3 regions of the Pseudomonas sp. S3_A09 genome follow, and region 3 is predicted to be linked to each of the others. Evidence: riboswitches for the same ligand, from Rfam matches in the RefSeq annotation. Region 3 holds a riboswitch; each other region holds the start of a gene.
What was found. Region 3 has a riboswitch for cobalamin ahead of AB4N92_RS02750 (ABC transporter substrate-binding protein). Riboswitches for the same ligand answer to the same signal wherever they lie in the genome.

Region 1: it holds a riboswitch for cobalamin, as region 3 does, so the genes downstream of both, cobO (cob(I)yrinic acid a,c-diamide adenosyltransferase) here and AB4N92_RS02750 (ABC transporter substrate-binding protein) in region 3, are expected to answer to the same signal.
Region 2: it holds a riboswitch for cobalamin, as region 3 does, so the genes downstream of both, cobW (cobalamin biosynthesis protein CobW) here and AB4N92_RS02750 (ABC transporter substrate-binding protein) in region 3, are expected to answer to the same signal.

Annotation. Positions count from the first base shown of each region.
Region 1 covers NZ_CP162752.1:855,321-859,795, reverse strand. The annotation lists gene hda (DnaA regulatory inactivator Hda) at 1-315, shown strand, start outside; gene AB4N92_RS04100 (C40 family peptidase) at 529-1,158, shown strand; gene AB4N92_RS04095 (C40 family peptidase) at 1,303-1,842, shown strand; cobalamin riboswitch at 1,940-2,190, shown strand; gene cobO (cob(I)yrinic acid a,c-diamide adenosyltransferase) at 2,270-2,881, shown strand; gene AB4N92_RS04085 (cobyrinate a,c-diamide synthase) at 2,878-4,209, shown strand; gene bluB (5,6-dimethylbenzimidazole synthase) at 4,206-4,475, shown strand, end outside.
Region 2 covers NZ_CP162752.1:5,224,793-5,229,267, reverse strand. The annotation lists gene cobN (cobaltochelatase subunit CobN) at 1-1,196, opposite strand, end outside; gene cobW (cobalamin biosynthesis protein CobW) at 1,200-2,267, opposite strand; cobalamin riboswitch at 2,361-2,560, opposite strand; cobalamin riboswitch at 3,075-3,279, shown strand; gene AB4N92_RS24420 (CbtB domain-containing protein) at 3,376-3,564, shown strand; gene AB4N92_RS24415 (CbtA family protein) at 3,576-4,280, shown strand; gene AB4N92_RS24410 (cobalamin biosynthesis protein) at 4,277-4,475, shown strand, end outside.
Region 3 covers NZ_CP162752.1:563,801-568,275, reverse strand. The annotation lists gene AB4N92_RS02760 (ABC transporter ATP-binding protein) at 1-444, opposite strand, end outside; gene AB4N92_RS02755 (FecCD family ABC transporter permease) at 441-1,445, opposite strand; gene AB4N92_RS02750 (ABC transporter substrate-binding protein) at 1,442-2,452, opposite strand; cobalamin riboswitch at 2,557-2,751, opposite strand; gene AB4N92_RS02745 (DNA/RNA non-specific endonuclease) at 2,788-3,714, opposite strand; gene AB4N92_RS02740 (M4 family metallopeptidase) at 3,843-4,475, shown strand, end outside.

The DNA.
Region 1 (4,475 bases), 290 kb from region 3:
CGGCGCCTGCTGATTGCCGCGTCTACCTCGCCACGGGAATTGCCGATCAAGCTGGCCGACCTCAAGTCGCGGATGACCTTGGCGCTGATCTTCCAGATGCGCCCGCTCTCCGACGAAGACAAATTGCGTGCCTTGCAACTGCGTGCTTCCCGTCGTGGCCTGCACCTCACCGATGAGGTGGGGCATTTTATTCTCACTCGCGGTACACGCAGCATGAGCGCATTGTTCGATTTGCTCGAACAGCTCGACCAGGCCTCCTTGCAGGCCCAGCGCAAGCTGACCATTCCCTTCTTGAAAGAAACCCTCGGCTGGTAGACAGCCCTTTGTTTTTGCCGCGTTCGGCAAATTCCAGGCGCCAGAAAACCTGCGTTTGAGCCGATGTGGCTACGCAAAAGGCAGGTACGGGGTGTTAAGGGCTTAGATGTCATGGTCCAAACAAGAAGTCACATAGATCACGATTGAATTTGCAAATCGATGTGATAGAGGGCATAGTCTCGTCTTCTTTACATATCAGCCACGGTCGTGCCCATGCTAAATCGCTTCGCACCCCTCGTGCCCCTCGCACTCGTTACCCTGTTGTTTGGTTGCGCCTCCCACCCTCAACAGGTGGCAGAACAGCAAAAACCACAGGTTCAAAATCAGGCAAAATTCGTTGCTGCACAGTCTGCTTCTGTTTATGAAGAAGAGCTGGCAACTGAAAAAGAGCTGACCAACTTCTCCGGTAGCAAGCCTTACCAGCTTCCCGTTCTGGCCGACAGCATCCTCGAACGCGGCATGTCCCTGATCGGTACCCGTTACCGTTTCGGCGGCACTTCTGAAGCCGGCTTCGACTGCAGCGGTTTCATCGGCTATCTGTTTCGTGAAGAAGCGGGCATGAACCTGCCACGCTCCACCCGCGAAATGATCAACGTGGATGCACCGTTGGTCGCGCGCAACAACCTCAAGCCCGGTGATCTGCTTTTCTTCAGTACAGCAGGGCGTGGTCGTGTGAGTCATGCCGGTATCTACTTGGGCGACAACCAGTTTATCCACTCCAGCAGCCGTCGCAGTGGCGGTGTTCGAGTCGACAATCTGGGCGACAGCTACTGGAGCAAAACCTTCATCGAAGCCAAGCGCGCACTCGCCATGGCCCCGACGACAGTTACCGCTAGCAAGTAAACTTAAAGTGATACTTGAAGTTTGACGTGTAAGCGCTAGAATCCCTGGACATTGTTGTAATCCGTTCGCGCGAGCTTTGCTTGCGCGTTCTGGTTTTCAGCGTTCGGCAGCGAAAGCCGCATCCAGACCAGGATTGTTCTGCCCATGTCGACCTCGGCCCGCCTGATCCTCATTCTTTGCGCCGCGCTGCTCAGCGCCTGCGCAAGTCGTCCACCGCCGCCTGCTCCCGTAGCGGTGAAGCCCAAGCCGGTGTTCAACTATTCCAGCCAGAATTTCTCGCCTGCGGCCGAAGACGTCCTCTTCCGTGCCCTGGGCCTGGTCGGCACGCCTTATCGGTGGGGCGGCAATACACCGGACTCCGGGTTTGATTGCAGTGGCCTGATCGGTTTTGTCTTCCGCGACGCTGCCGGTATCTCCCTGCCGCGTACCACTCGCGAATTGATCGTGATGCGTGCGCAAGATGTCAGCGAGCAGAATCTGCAGACGGGCGACCTGTTGTTCTTTGCCACGGGCGGCGGTTCACAGGTCAGCCACGCCGGGATCTACGTCGGTGAAGGCCGTTTTGTGCATGCACCGCAAACCGGCGGTACGGTGAAGCTGGACACCTTGTCCAAGGCGTATTGGCAGAATGCCTACCTGAGCGCCAAGCGCGTGTTGCCAGGCAATCTGGCGCGTAATCCCTAGAAAGCAGCGGCAGGTTTCACGCGTGAAGCTGCAAGCGGTGCGATGCCTGCTTGCGGCGATCAGCTTGAAGCTTGCAGCTCGCCCCTCAAACTACTACCCTTCGCCGCTTGTTCCAGGTGCTCTGTGGCCCATGGGTCGACGGAGTGAAACAGGGAAGCCGGTGAGTGAGCGCACTTGTACACAGTGACGCCGCGATCCCGGCGCTGCCCCCGCAACGGTAAATGAGTCAAGACGCTGCCTTTTGCCACTGTATCGCTCGCGATATGGGAAGGCGCAGCGTCGGTACGCGCTTCTATAAGACGCGCGCCACTCATGAGCCCGGAGACCGGCCTGCAACATCCAACAGCATCACGGTGGGCGATGCTTGGCTATCTGTTTTTTCTTTTTCCTGCCCGCCGTTTTTGTCCAGCCCCAACGGAGAGCTGCCATGACCGATTCCCCCGACCGCGACGAACGCCACCTGGCGCGCATGCTGCGCAAAAAAGCCGTGATCGATGAACGCATCGCCAACTCCCCGAACGAGTGCGGCCTGTTGCTAGTGCTGACCGGCAACGGCAAAGGCAAGAGCAGCTCCGCGTTCGGCATGCTGGCCCGAGCCATGGGGCACGGCATGCAGTGCGGTGTGGTGCAGTTCATCAAGGGGCGCAACAGTACCGGTGAGGAATTGTTCTTCCGCCGTTTCCCCGAGCAAGTGCGCTTTCATGTCATGGGCGAAGGCTTCACCTGGGAAACCCAGGACCGCCAGCGTGACATCGCCGCCGCCGAAGCCGCCTGGGCGGTTTCCCGCGAGTTGCTGCAGGACCCGTCTATCGGTCTTGTCGTACTCGACGAACTGAACATCGCCCTCAAGCACGGCTATCTCGACCTGGACCAGGTGCTCAGCGACCTGCAAGCCCGCCCGCCGATGCAACACGTGGTGGTCACCGGCCGCGGTGCCAAGCCTGAACTGATCGAAATGGGCGACACCGTCACCGAAATGGGCATGCTCAAACACGCGTTCCAAGCCGGTATCAAGGCACAGAAGGGCGTCGAACTTTGAATCAGCCCCGTCATTGCCCGGCCGTCTTGATTGCCGCACCGGCGTCCGGCCAGGGCAAAACCACCGTCACCGCCGCGCTTGCCCGATTGCACCGCAACCTGGGGCGCAGGGTACGCGTGTTCAAATGCGGCCCGGACTTCCTCGATCCGATGATCCACGAACGCGCCAGCGGTGCGCCGGTGTATCAATTGGACATGTGGATGGTGGGCGAGCAGGAAAGTCGTCGCTTGCTATGGGAAGCGGCGGGGGAGGCGGACCTGATCCTGATCGAAGGCGTGATGGGCCTGTTCGATGGCACACCGTCGAGCGCCGACCTGGCGCGACACTTCGGCGTGCCTGTCTTGGGCGTGATTGACGGTACGGCGATGGCCCAGACCTTCGGCGCGTTGGCCCTGGGCCTGGCACGTTATCAGCCGGATCTGCCGTTTGCCGGGGTGCTGGCCAATCGCGTTGGCACCTTGCGTCACGCACAATTGCTCGAAGGCAGCCTCACCGAAGGCCTGCGCTGGTACGGCGCGTTATCCCGCGAGACCGGTATCGAACTGCCTAGCCGTCACTTAGGCCTGGTACAGGCGAGCGAACTGAACGACCTCGATGTGCGTCTCGATGCAGCCGCCCAAGCGCTGGGCAGCAGTTGCGAAGTGGCTTTGCCGCCGCCAGTGACCTTTGCCGCACCGGAAGTGATCGAAACCCAGCCATTGCTCAACGGTGTGCGCATCGCCGTGGCCCGCGACGAAGCCTTCGCGTTTACCTATGGCGCCAGCCTCGACCTGCTGCGGGCAATGGGCGCTGAACTGGAGTTTTTCTCGCCGATCCACGATCGCGAATTGCCTGATGTCGACAGCCTCTATCTGCCCGGTGGTTATCCGGAATTGCACCACCAGGCGCTGGCGGAGAACACCTCGATGCTTGACGCCATCCGCGCTCATCATGCCGCCGGCAAACCGCTGCTCGCCGAATGCGGCGGCATGCTCTACCTGCTGGACTCGCTGACCGATGTCGAGGGTGTTCGCGCCGAACTGGTGGGCCTGCTGCAAGGCGATGCGGTGATGCAGAAGAAACTCGCGGCCTTGGCGCTGCAAAATGTCGAATTGCCCGAAGGCACGCTGCGCGGCCATACCTATCACCACTCCCTGACCACCACCGAATGGCAGCCGATTGCCCGTGGCCTTAGCCCCAATGGCGGACGCGGTGCCGAGGCGGTTTATCGGCAGGGGCGGATGACGGCTTCCTACGTACACTTTTACTTCCCCTCGAATCCCCAGGCGGTGGCCGCATTGTTCGCGCCCGATCCTGTAGGCGCCGGCTTGCCGGCGATGAGGCCATGACCGACAACGCCTTCCCCGAGGCCGACCGCCAGGCCGTCTACCGCGCCATCGCTGAACGTCGCGACATGCGCCACTTCAGCGGCGGCACTGTCGCCCCCGAATTGCTCCATCGTCTGCTCCAGGCCGCGCACCAGGCACCCAGTGTCGGCCTGATGCAGCCCTGGCGTTTTATCCGCATCAGCGACCGTCCGTTGCGTGGGCAGATTCAACAACTGGTGGAAGAAGAACGCATACGCACCGCCGAAGCCCTGGGTGAACGCTCCGAT
Region 2 (4,475 bases), 1.5 Mb from region 3:
AGGCCGACACCATTGCCGATACGACCGTCGCGGGTCGGGTAATTGGCGAGGATCAGCGCGATGCGCTTGTCGCCATTCGGCACTCGCGCCAACTCGACCCAGCGCCGCGCCAGCTCAGCAACAAAATCCATGCGCTCCGGCGCGGCGCGGTAGCACACCACATCCGACTGGCTGCGCTCACTGCGCCAGGCCAGGTCCTTGAAGCTGATCGGCCGGCTGATGATCCGCCCGTCCAGCTCCGGCAAGGCAATGTGCATCGCCAGGTCGCGGGGGCCAAGACCTTGGTCGCTCGCTTCCCAGCCGGGCTGGTTGTCCTGGGCGCAGATCGCCTGGATCACCGGGATATTGCGGCGAAACGGCCGCAAGTGCGGCGCTTCCGGGCTGGACTGGGCGAAGCCGGTGGTGTTGAGAATCACCGCCGCGCCGACCTCGTCCAGCAGGTCCTCGACCACCGCCAGGCAGCCGGGTTCTTTCAAACTGGCCACCGCCATCGGCAACGGGTTGAGACCCGCCGCCTGCAAGCGCTGGCAGAACACATCGATAAAACCGGTATTGGCTGCCTGCAAATGCGAGCGATAGAACAACACCGCCGCCACCGGCCACTCAGCATTCCAGTCGGCCTGCCAATCATTCAGCCGGGCGCTGGCACGGTGCGGGTGATAAATCGCCGTGCGCGGCAAGGTTTGCGGCTCGGCCCAGGCGTAATCACGGCCCAGGTAAGTGCTGGCCAGGCAGCGATAGAAATCCAGGGCATTGCCCAGGCCGCCCTGACGCAGGAAGTGCCAGAGGCGATCACGCTCTTCGGCGCCGACGGTACTTAGTCCGCTGAGCTCAGGGTCCGGGCGATCATCCCCCGGCACCAGAATCAGTTGAACGCCACGCTCGGCCAATTCCACCAGACGCTCAATGCCGTAACGCCAATAACCGATGCCACCATGCAGGGAAATCAGAATGACCTTGGCGTGGCGCAGCACCTCATCGACATACAGGTCGACCGAGGCATGGTTCTGCACCTGCATCGGGTTGGCCAAGCGAAAGCTGGGGTAATCGTCCGGCAACTGCTGGGCCGCTTCGGCCAGCAGCGCCAGGCTGGAATCGCCGCTGCACAGGATCACCAGATCAGCGGGGGTTTGTCCGAGGTCGGCAATATTGTCGTCCGAGACGAAACCACCGGGCTGGGTCCTGAGCAGGTGCATGGGTTAAACGCTGAGGGCTGCGCGCAGTTGCGCTTCAAGGCCCGCCGCGTCGAGGTCCTGACCGATCAGCACCAAGCGTGTGATGCGTGCTTCGTCCGGGCCCCAGGCACGGTCGAAGTGCTTGTCGAAACGCGTACCCACCCCTTGGATCAGCAGGCGCATCGGCTTGTTCGGAATCGCAGCGAAGCCTTTGACGCGCAGGATGCCGTGTTGCACCACCAACTGGGTCAGGGCGTCGAGCAGCAGCGCTTCATCGGCCTGCGGCAGGTCGATGGAGATGGAGTCGAAGGCGTCGTGATCATGGTCATGATCGTCTTCACCGTCATGGTGATGGTCGTGATGACTGTGGCGACCGTCGATATGCTCTTCAGAGCCGGCACCCAGGCCGATCAGCACGTCCAACGGCAAACGACCGCTGCTGGCTTCAATGATCTTCACCGCGGGCGGCAGTTCTTCCGCGACTTCCAGGCGCACACGGGCCAGGTCTTCAGGGCTGATCAGGTCGCTCTTGTTGAGGATCACCAGGTCGGCGCTGGCCAGTTGGTCGGCGAACAGCTCATGCAGCGGCGACTCGTGGTCCAGGTTCGGGTCGAGCTTGCGCTGGGCATCCACCTGGTCCGGGAAAGCGGCGAAGGTGCCGGCGGCCACGGCCGGACTGTCGACCACGGTGATCACAGCGTCGACGGTGCAGGCGCTGCGGATTTCCGGCCACTGAAAGGCTTGTACCAGCGGTTTTGGCAGGGCCAGGCCGGAGGTTTCGATGAGGATATGGTCGAGGTCGCCGCGACGGGCCACCAACTCGCGCATCACTGGAAAGAACTCTTCTTGCACGGTGCAGCACAGGCAGCCATTGGCCAACTCGTAGACGCGGCCGTTGGCTTCTTCTTCGGTGCAGCCGATGGAGCACTGCTTGAGGATTTCACCGTCGATACCCAGTTCGCCGAATTCGTTGACGATCACGGCGATGCGACGGCCCTGGGCGTTATCGAGCATGTGGCGCAGCAAGGTAGTCTTGCCCGAGCCGAGGAAGCCGGTGACGATGGTGACGGGGAGTTTGGCCAGTGTTTTCATCGGATGCCCTTGGGGGCGGGCATACGGGACGATAGGCCCTGCGACGGCGCGCAGCAGCGGATTTCGTCACCGGATCACCCCGCCCGGTTGAAGTAGAAAATCGGTTGCGAGGCAGGTCTCCTGGCTTGGGGCTTGCGGGTCTTGCGACCGGCGCTGGCTGCGCCTTCCCGCCTTGTCGGCAGTGGCGTGGCAGTCAGCTGAACCCTTTACAGTTGCGGGGGCAGCCGCGGCTTGGACCGCGTTCCCTTCTTAGCTTCGGCCTGGGCCGAAGAACCTCGAAGGGTGTAAGGCTACGCAGTGCTTGGGGGATGGTCAATGATGGGGTTGGATTGGTTGGGTTAGTGTACATATCCGTTTCTGCGGTAACGGCTGAAATGGGTTCCGCCCTTACGGCGGGTCACTTTGGAAAAGAGCCCCAAAGTAACCAAAGGGCTCTTGCCCCAACACTCGGCACCTCGCTCACGCTCGGTGTGCCCGTAATCCGACAGGGATTTGGGGGGCCGCCGCCACGCGCCATCCATGGCGCGGGGCGGCTAAACCGGCATCCCTGCCGGTTTACCCCCCAAATCCCTGTCGAATTCCGGCCAGCGTGTTTGACGGGGCGCTTAGGATCAAGATCAAGATCAAGATCAAGATCAAGATCAAAAGCAAAAGCAAAAGCAAAAGCAAAAGCACAGCGGCCTGACAGCCGGCTTGAGTGGTGTAGAGCAAAGGCGGTTCGCTGTAGGAGCGGAACCCATTTCAGCCATCACCGCAGCAACGGATATGTACACACCCCAATTGACTCCCCTCCCACCCCCATGCTCTCCTACACATCTTGTTTCGGGTGCCCTTCACAGGGTGAAACGGGAAACCGGTGCGTCATAGCGATATGACCAGTCCGGTGCTGCCCCCGCAACGGTAAGCGAGTGAAGCGTCAGATCCACTGTGCCTCGACGGCATGGGAAGGCGATGCTTATTAGGCACATTGCCCCTCGCAAGCCCGGAGACCGGCCCGAAAAATTCAGATAACAAACCCGCGGTGGGCGGGCGCTGTTCAAACCCTGCGTGCCTGGCTCGCGGGGTTTCCATGCGCTCGTTTCACCCAGACACCTGAAAGGGACGCGCCATGTCGATCGTCAGCAGCACCTCGCACTCCGCCAGCAGCACCGCCACCCTGAGCCAACGCCTGACCGCCGCCATCGGCGCGTCGATCCTTGGTGCGTGCCTGGTGTACTTTGCCGGTTTCTCGCACATCGAGGCCGTGCACAACGCTGCCCACGATACCCGCCACAGCGCTGCGTTCCCGTGCCACTGAGACCTGCCGACATGATCAAGCGTATCGCGCAAACTGCAGGTTTCACCGGCCTGCTGGCCGCCCTGTTGCTGACCTTGCTGCAAAGCTTCTGGGTCGCCCCGCTGATTCTGCAGGCGGAAACCTTTGAAAAGGCCCCGGCCGCCACCGAAGTGGCCCACGAACACACCGAAGGCGCTGCCGCCCACACCCACGATGCCGAAGCCTGGGAGCCGGAAGACGGCTGGCAGCGCGTGCTCTCCACCACAGGCGGTAATCTGGTGGTCGCGGTCGGTTTTGCGCTGATGCTGGCCGGTCTCTACACACTGCGCGCGCCAACCCGCACCGCCCAAGGCTTGCTGTGGGGCTTGGCCGGTTACGCAACCTTCGTGCTGGCACCGACGATGGGCCTGCCGCCTGAGCTGCCGGGCACTGCCGCCGCGGACCTGGCGCTGCGCCAGACCTGGTGGATCGGCACTGCGGCTTCTACGGCTGCCGGCATCGCTTTGATCGTATTTGGTCGTAACTGGCTGTTGAAAGTGCTGGGCGTGGCGATCCTCGCCGTCCCCCACGTGATTGGCGCGCCACAGCCCGAAGTGCATTCGATGCTGGCACCGCAAGCCCTGGAAGCACAATTCAAGATCGCTTCACAGTTGACCAACGTCGCTTTCTGGCTCGCACTGGGCCTGATCAGCGCGTGGCTGTTCCGCCGCAACCGTGACGACCAATACTCGGCATGACCCTGGTGATCGGCCTGGGTTGCCAGCGGGGTTGTGATCTTCACACCTTGCTGGCGCTGTTCGATTCGGCCCTCGCCGAGGGCGGTATCGAGCGTCACCGCATTAGCGCGCTGGCCAGTATCGATCGCAAACAGAATGAACCGGGGTTACTGGCTCTGGCCCAGAGGCTGAACCTGCCACTGCAGTGTTTCAGCG
Region 3 (4,475 bases):
CACGCGTTGGCGTTCACCGCCCGAGAGGCTGCGCCAGGCGCGATGGCTCAAGTGGGTGGCGTCGACGTCACGCAAGGCCTGATTGACGATGGCGTCGTCTTCGCCGGACCACGGGCTCAGCGCTGACAACCATGGAGTGCGGCCCAGCGCCACCGCGTCGAACACGCGGATGGCGTCGTCGGTGTCGGCCTGCTGTTCGACCACTGCCAGCTGCTGCGCGATGGCGCGGCGCGACAGCTTGCCCAGGTGTTGGCCGCCCAGTAAGACTTCGCCGGACGCCGGCGTGCGCAGCCCGGCGAGCAGCTTGAGCAAGGTGGATTTGCCGGAGCCGTTCGGCCCGACGATGCCGAGGGTTTCGCCCGGCTGCACGTCCAGATGGATATCGCGCAGCAACTGCGCTTCACGCACCTTGAAGCCCAACCCTTTGCAGCTCAGTACTGTCATCGCGCATTCCTCCGGCCAATGAGGATCAGCGCAAACACCGGCGCGCCGACCAGCGCCGTGACCACGCCGACCGGAATCACCTGGCCTTTGATCAAGGTGCGCGACAGTACATCGGCTGCAATCAAGAACAACGCGCCGCCCAACGCACTGGCCGGCAGCAAGCGCGAGTGCCCGGTGCCGAGCAGCAGGCGCACGGCGTGGGGGATTACCAATCCGACAAAGCCGATGGAGCCAACAATCGACACCATCACCGCCGTCACCAGGGCCGCGCAGCCCACCAGCACAAATTGCACCCGGCGCACCGGAATGCCGAGGGACGCTGCCGAGTCGCTGCCGAAGGTAAACGCATCCAACGCACGGCGGTGCCACAGGCACACCGCCAAGCCTGCAACGGCCACCGGCACCGCTAACCACACCGAGGGCCAGCGCACACCACTGAGGTTGCCGAGCAGCCAGAACAGGATGCCGCGCGCCTGTTCGGAACTGGCGGATTTGGTGATCAGGAAGGCGGTGAGCGCATTGAACAACTGCGAGCCGGCAATGCCCGCCAGGATGATCTGGCCGGTGCCGCTGGCCGAACCGCTGGCGCGCGCCAGCAGGATCACCAGCGCAAACGCCGCCATGGCGCCAACAAACGCGCCCGCCGACAACGAAATCAACCCGCCGCCCACGCCGATCAACGCCACCAGCACCGCGCCAGTCGAAGCGCCGGCACTGATGCCCAGCAGGTAGGGATCGGCCAGTGGGTTGCGCAACAGCGATTGCAGGATCACCCCGCACGTCGCCAGCCCGGCGCCACACGCAGCGGCGACCAGGGCGCGGGTGAGGCGGTAGTTCCACACCACGCCTTCGTCGATGGGGTCAAGCACGTAGCTGGCCGCCCACAGTTTGTTGGCGAGCACCTGGAGCACGACTTGCGGCGAGATGGCGGTTTCGCCGATCGCCACCCCCGCGAGTAGGGCGGCTAATAGCAGGGCCAGGGCGAGTAGGGTGCGCGTCATTTGGGCAGGTCGTAGCCGTCGATGGCCGTGGCCAGTTGCTCAAGCCCGTCGAACGTGCGGATGCTGGCCTGCAGCGCCAGGGCATCGAGGATGATGATGCGGTTGTTTTTCACCGCGTCCATGTTGCGAGTCACGGGATCGCTGCGCAGGAAGGCCAGTTTCTTTTCATGGTCGTCGGCGGGGTAGCGGCGGCGGTCCATGCGTGCGATCACCAGAAAGGTCGGGTTGGCCTTGGCGAGGGTTTCCCAGCCGACGGCGGGCCATTCTTCATCGGATTGCACCACGTTGTGCAGACCGAGGGTTTCCAGCATGAACTCTGGAATGCCCTTGTGGCCGGCCACGTAAGGATCGCTGGCCATCTCGGAACTGGAGAACCACACCAAGGCACTGGCTTGCTTGAGGCCTTTGCTTTGCACGGTGGCAACAGATTTGGCCAAGCGTACCTTGAGGTCGTCGTTCAACTGTTGGCCGCGCGCCTGTACGTCGAAGATCTCGGCGAGTTGGCTGATGCTTTTATAGATCGTCTCGATTCGGAACGGCTCCAGCCGTGTGCCGTCGGCGCCTACCAGGTTGTCCTTGCCTTCGCAGTCGGAGGGCAGCAGGTAAGTGGGGATCTTCAGTTCATGGAATTGCTCGCGGGTGCCGACCACGCCCTGGGGCCCGACCACCCACTCCAGCTCGGCGGCCACCAGCTGCGGGCGCTTGGCGATCACGGCTTCAAAGCTCGGCTCATTGTTGGCTAGCCGCTCGATGCCGTCGTTCTGCACCTTGTACTGCGGCAGTACGCTGTTGAACCACAGTGAGGTGCCGACCACTTTGTCGCCCACGCCCAATGCGTAGAGCATCTCGGTGGCCGCCTGGCCGATGGTCACGCTGCGGGCGGGGGCTTGCTGGAAGGTCAGGCGACTGCCGCAGTTTTCCACGGTCAGCGGGTAGTGGGTGGGCGCGGCTTGGGCGAGGGCACAGAAGCCCAGGCCGGTGAGCAGGGCGGTAACGCGTGGCAGCATGGGGCAATCTCCGAATGAACCGTACGTGCCATTCGGAAATACACCCTTAAGCGCTGCACTAGAAAAACAGGCAAGAATGTCCTTCCCGGACACCCCGCCGGTTGGTAATTGAGCTTGGGCCGGCAGGTCTCCTGACTGATGCGTCGTCGCCAGGCTCCGGCCTTCCCGGACAAGGTCCAGTGGCATCAGGGAGCAGGCTCAGCACCTACAGTTGCGGGGGCAGTTCCGATTGGCGAGGGTGTACCGCGCTTCGGATTCCCTATTAGTCCCGTTTGGGAACCGGCGCGGTATGGTAGTTGATTAGGGCGGGGCGATATAGCCCGAGGCACGCCCGGTCAGAGACGAATGTCTTCAGGCCCCTGTATCAGGGCTTCAATCCGCGTGCCGGTGGCGCGTTCTTCGTTGCTGAAGCCGTCGTAGTCGGCCAGGTTGGCAAAACGCAGGCCGGTGAGGCGTTCTATCTGGATTACGCTGCGCTGGTAGGTCCTGAGCTGGCCGAACACCAGGTCGAGCTGGCCCAGCTCGCGGCTCTGGTCGATCATGTAGGCGCTGGCCGAAGGCTTGCCGTCATCGCTGAGGTAGGCGACCACTTTCCAGAACGCCTTGGGGATCTGGACGCCCCGGTACACCCGGTCTTCGTCGGCGAACACCGGGCCGGTGAACACGGTGGCTCGGGCTTTCCAGCGCTGGGTGTTGTCGAGGATGTAGTCTTCGAGCTCCAGCCACGTTTTCTGGTTGAACCCGCTCATCTGCGGTGAACAGTTGGTGAAGTGGAAGGTGTCGAAGTTGGCGGTTTGCGCCGCGTCGCCCCAGTTGGGGTCTTGTCGGCGCACCAGGTGGCCGCGATCCAGGCCGTTGCTGGCATACAGTGCTTCGCCCACCTGCGCATCAATGGGCAGGCGTCCGTCGTAGGCCCAGGTGTCGTTGCTGCGAATGATGTCCATATGCTGCCCGCCATCGATGTTGACGCCCACATACAGCGCGAGCCGCTTCGAGCGTGACATCGTTATCGAGAAGTGCGTGTAGTCCAGGCGCTTCTGGACATCGCCGGCCAAGGTCTCTTCAACCGTAGGCCAGGGCACCCCGAAGCTGCCGAGAAAGTCCTCAGCGTAGCCGCGTCGGTCCTTCAAGTCGTTGGCCGAGGTGACGCGGGGCGTCGCGGCTCGTGCCTCCAGCAATGTGGGGCTCGGTGCGATCAATGGGCGCAGGTCAGCGAGCCTGGGGCGGTATGAAAGGTCGATTTTGGCTTTACGTGCGGGCATCGGTCAGTCCTCCTTGGATAAACACGACTGCAACATAGGTTAATGACAATTGATGACACGCGATAACCCCTGGAGGCTATCCTGAATCGATGACCCGGACGTTGTTACCTGCCAAATGGAGCCAGCCAATGTGTGTTCGCCAGCCGAATCGTAATCCGATTTTCTGCCTGATCCCGCCCTATATGCTCGACCAGATCGCGCGCAACGGGGACAAAGCGCAACGGGAGGTCGCGTTGCGCACCCGCGCCAAGGACACAACGTTCCGCTCGCTACGGATGGTCGCCGTGCCTGCCAAGGGACCGGCGCATATGGCCCTGGCCATGGGGGCCGATAAACGCCGCTCGATCTACAGCGCCGAGGGCGCCGACAGCCTGCCGGGCACGCTGGTGCGTGGCGAGGGGCAGCCCGCCAGTGGTGATGCGGCGGTGGACGAGGCCTATGATGGCTTGGGCGCCACCTTCGATTTTTTCGACGAGGTCTTCGATCGCAACTCCATCGACGATGCCGGGATGGCGCTGGACGCCACTGTGCACTTTGGCCAGAACTACAACAATGCGTTCTGGAACTCGACCCAGATGGTGTTCGGGGATGGAGACGGGCAGTTGTTCAACCGCTTTACGGTGGCCCTCGACGTGATTGGCCATGAGTTGGCCCACGGCGTCACCGAGGACGAGGCCAAACTGATGTATTTCAACCAGTCCGGGGCGTTGAATGAATCGCTGTCGGACGTGTTCGGTTCGCTGATCAAGCAGTATGCGTTG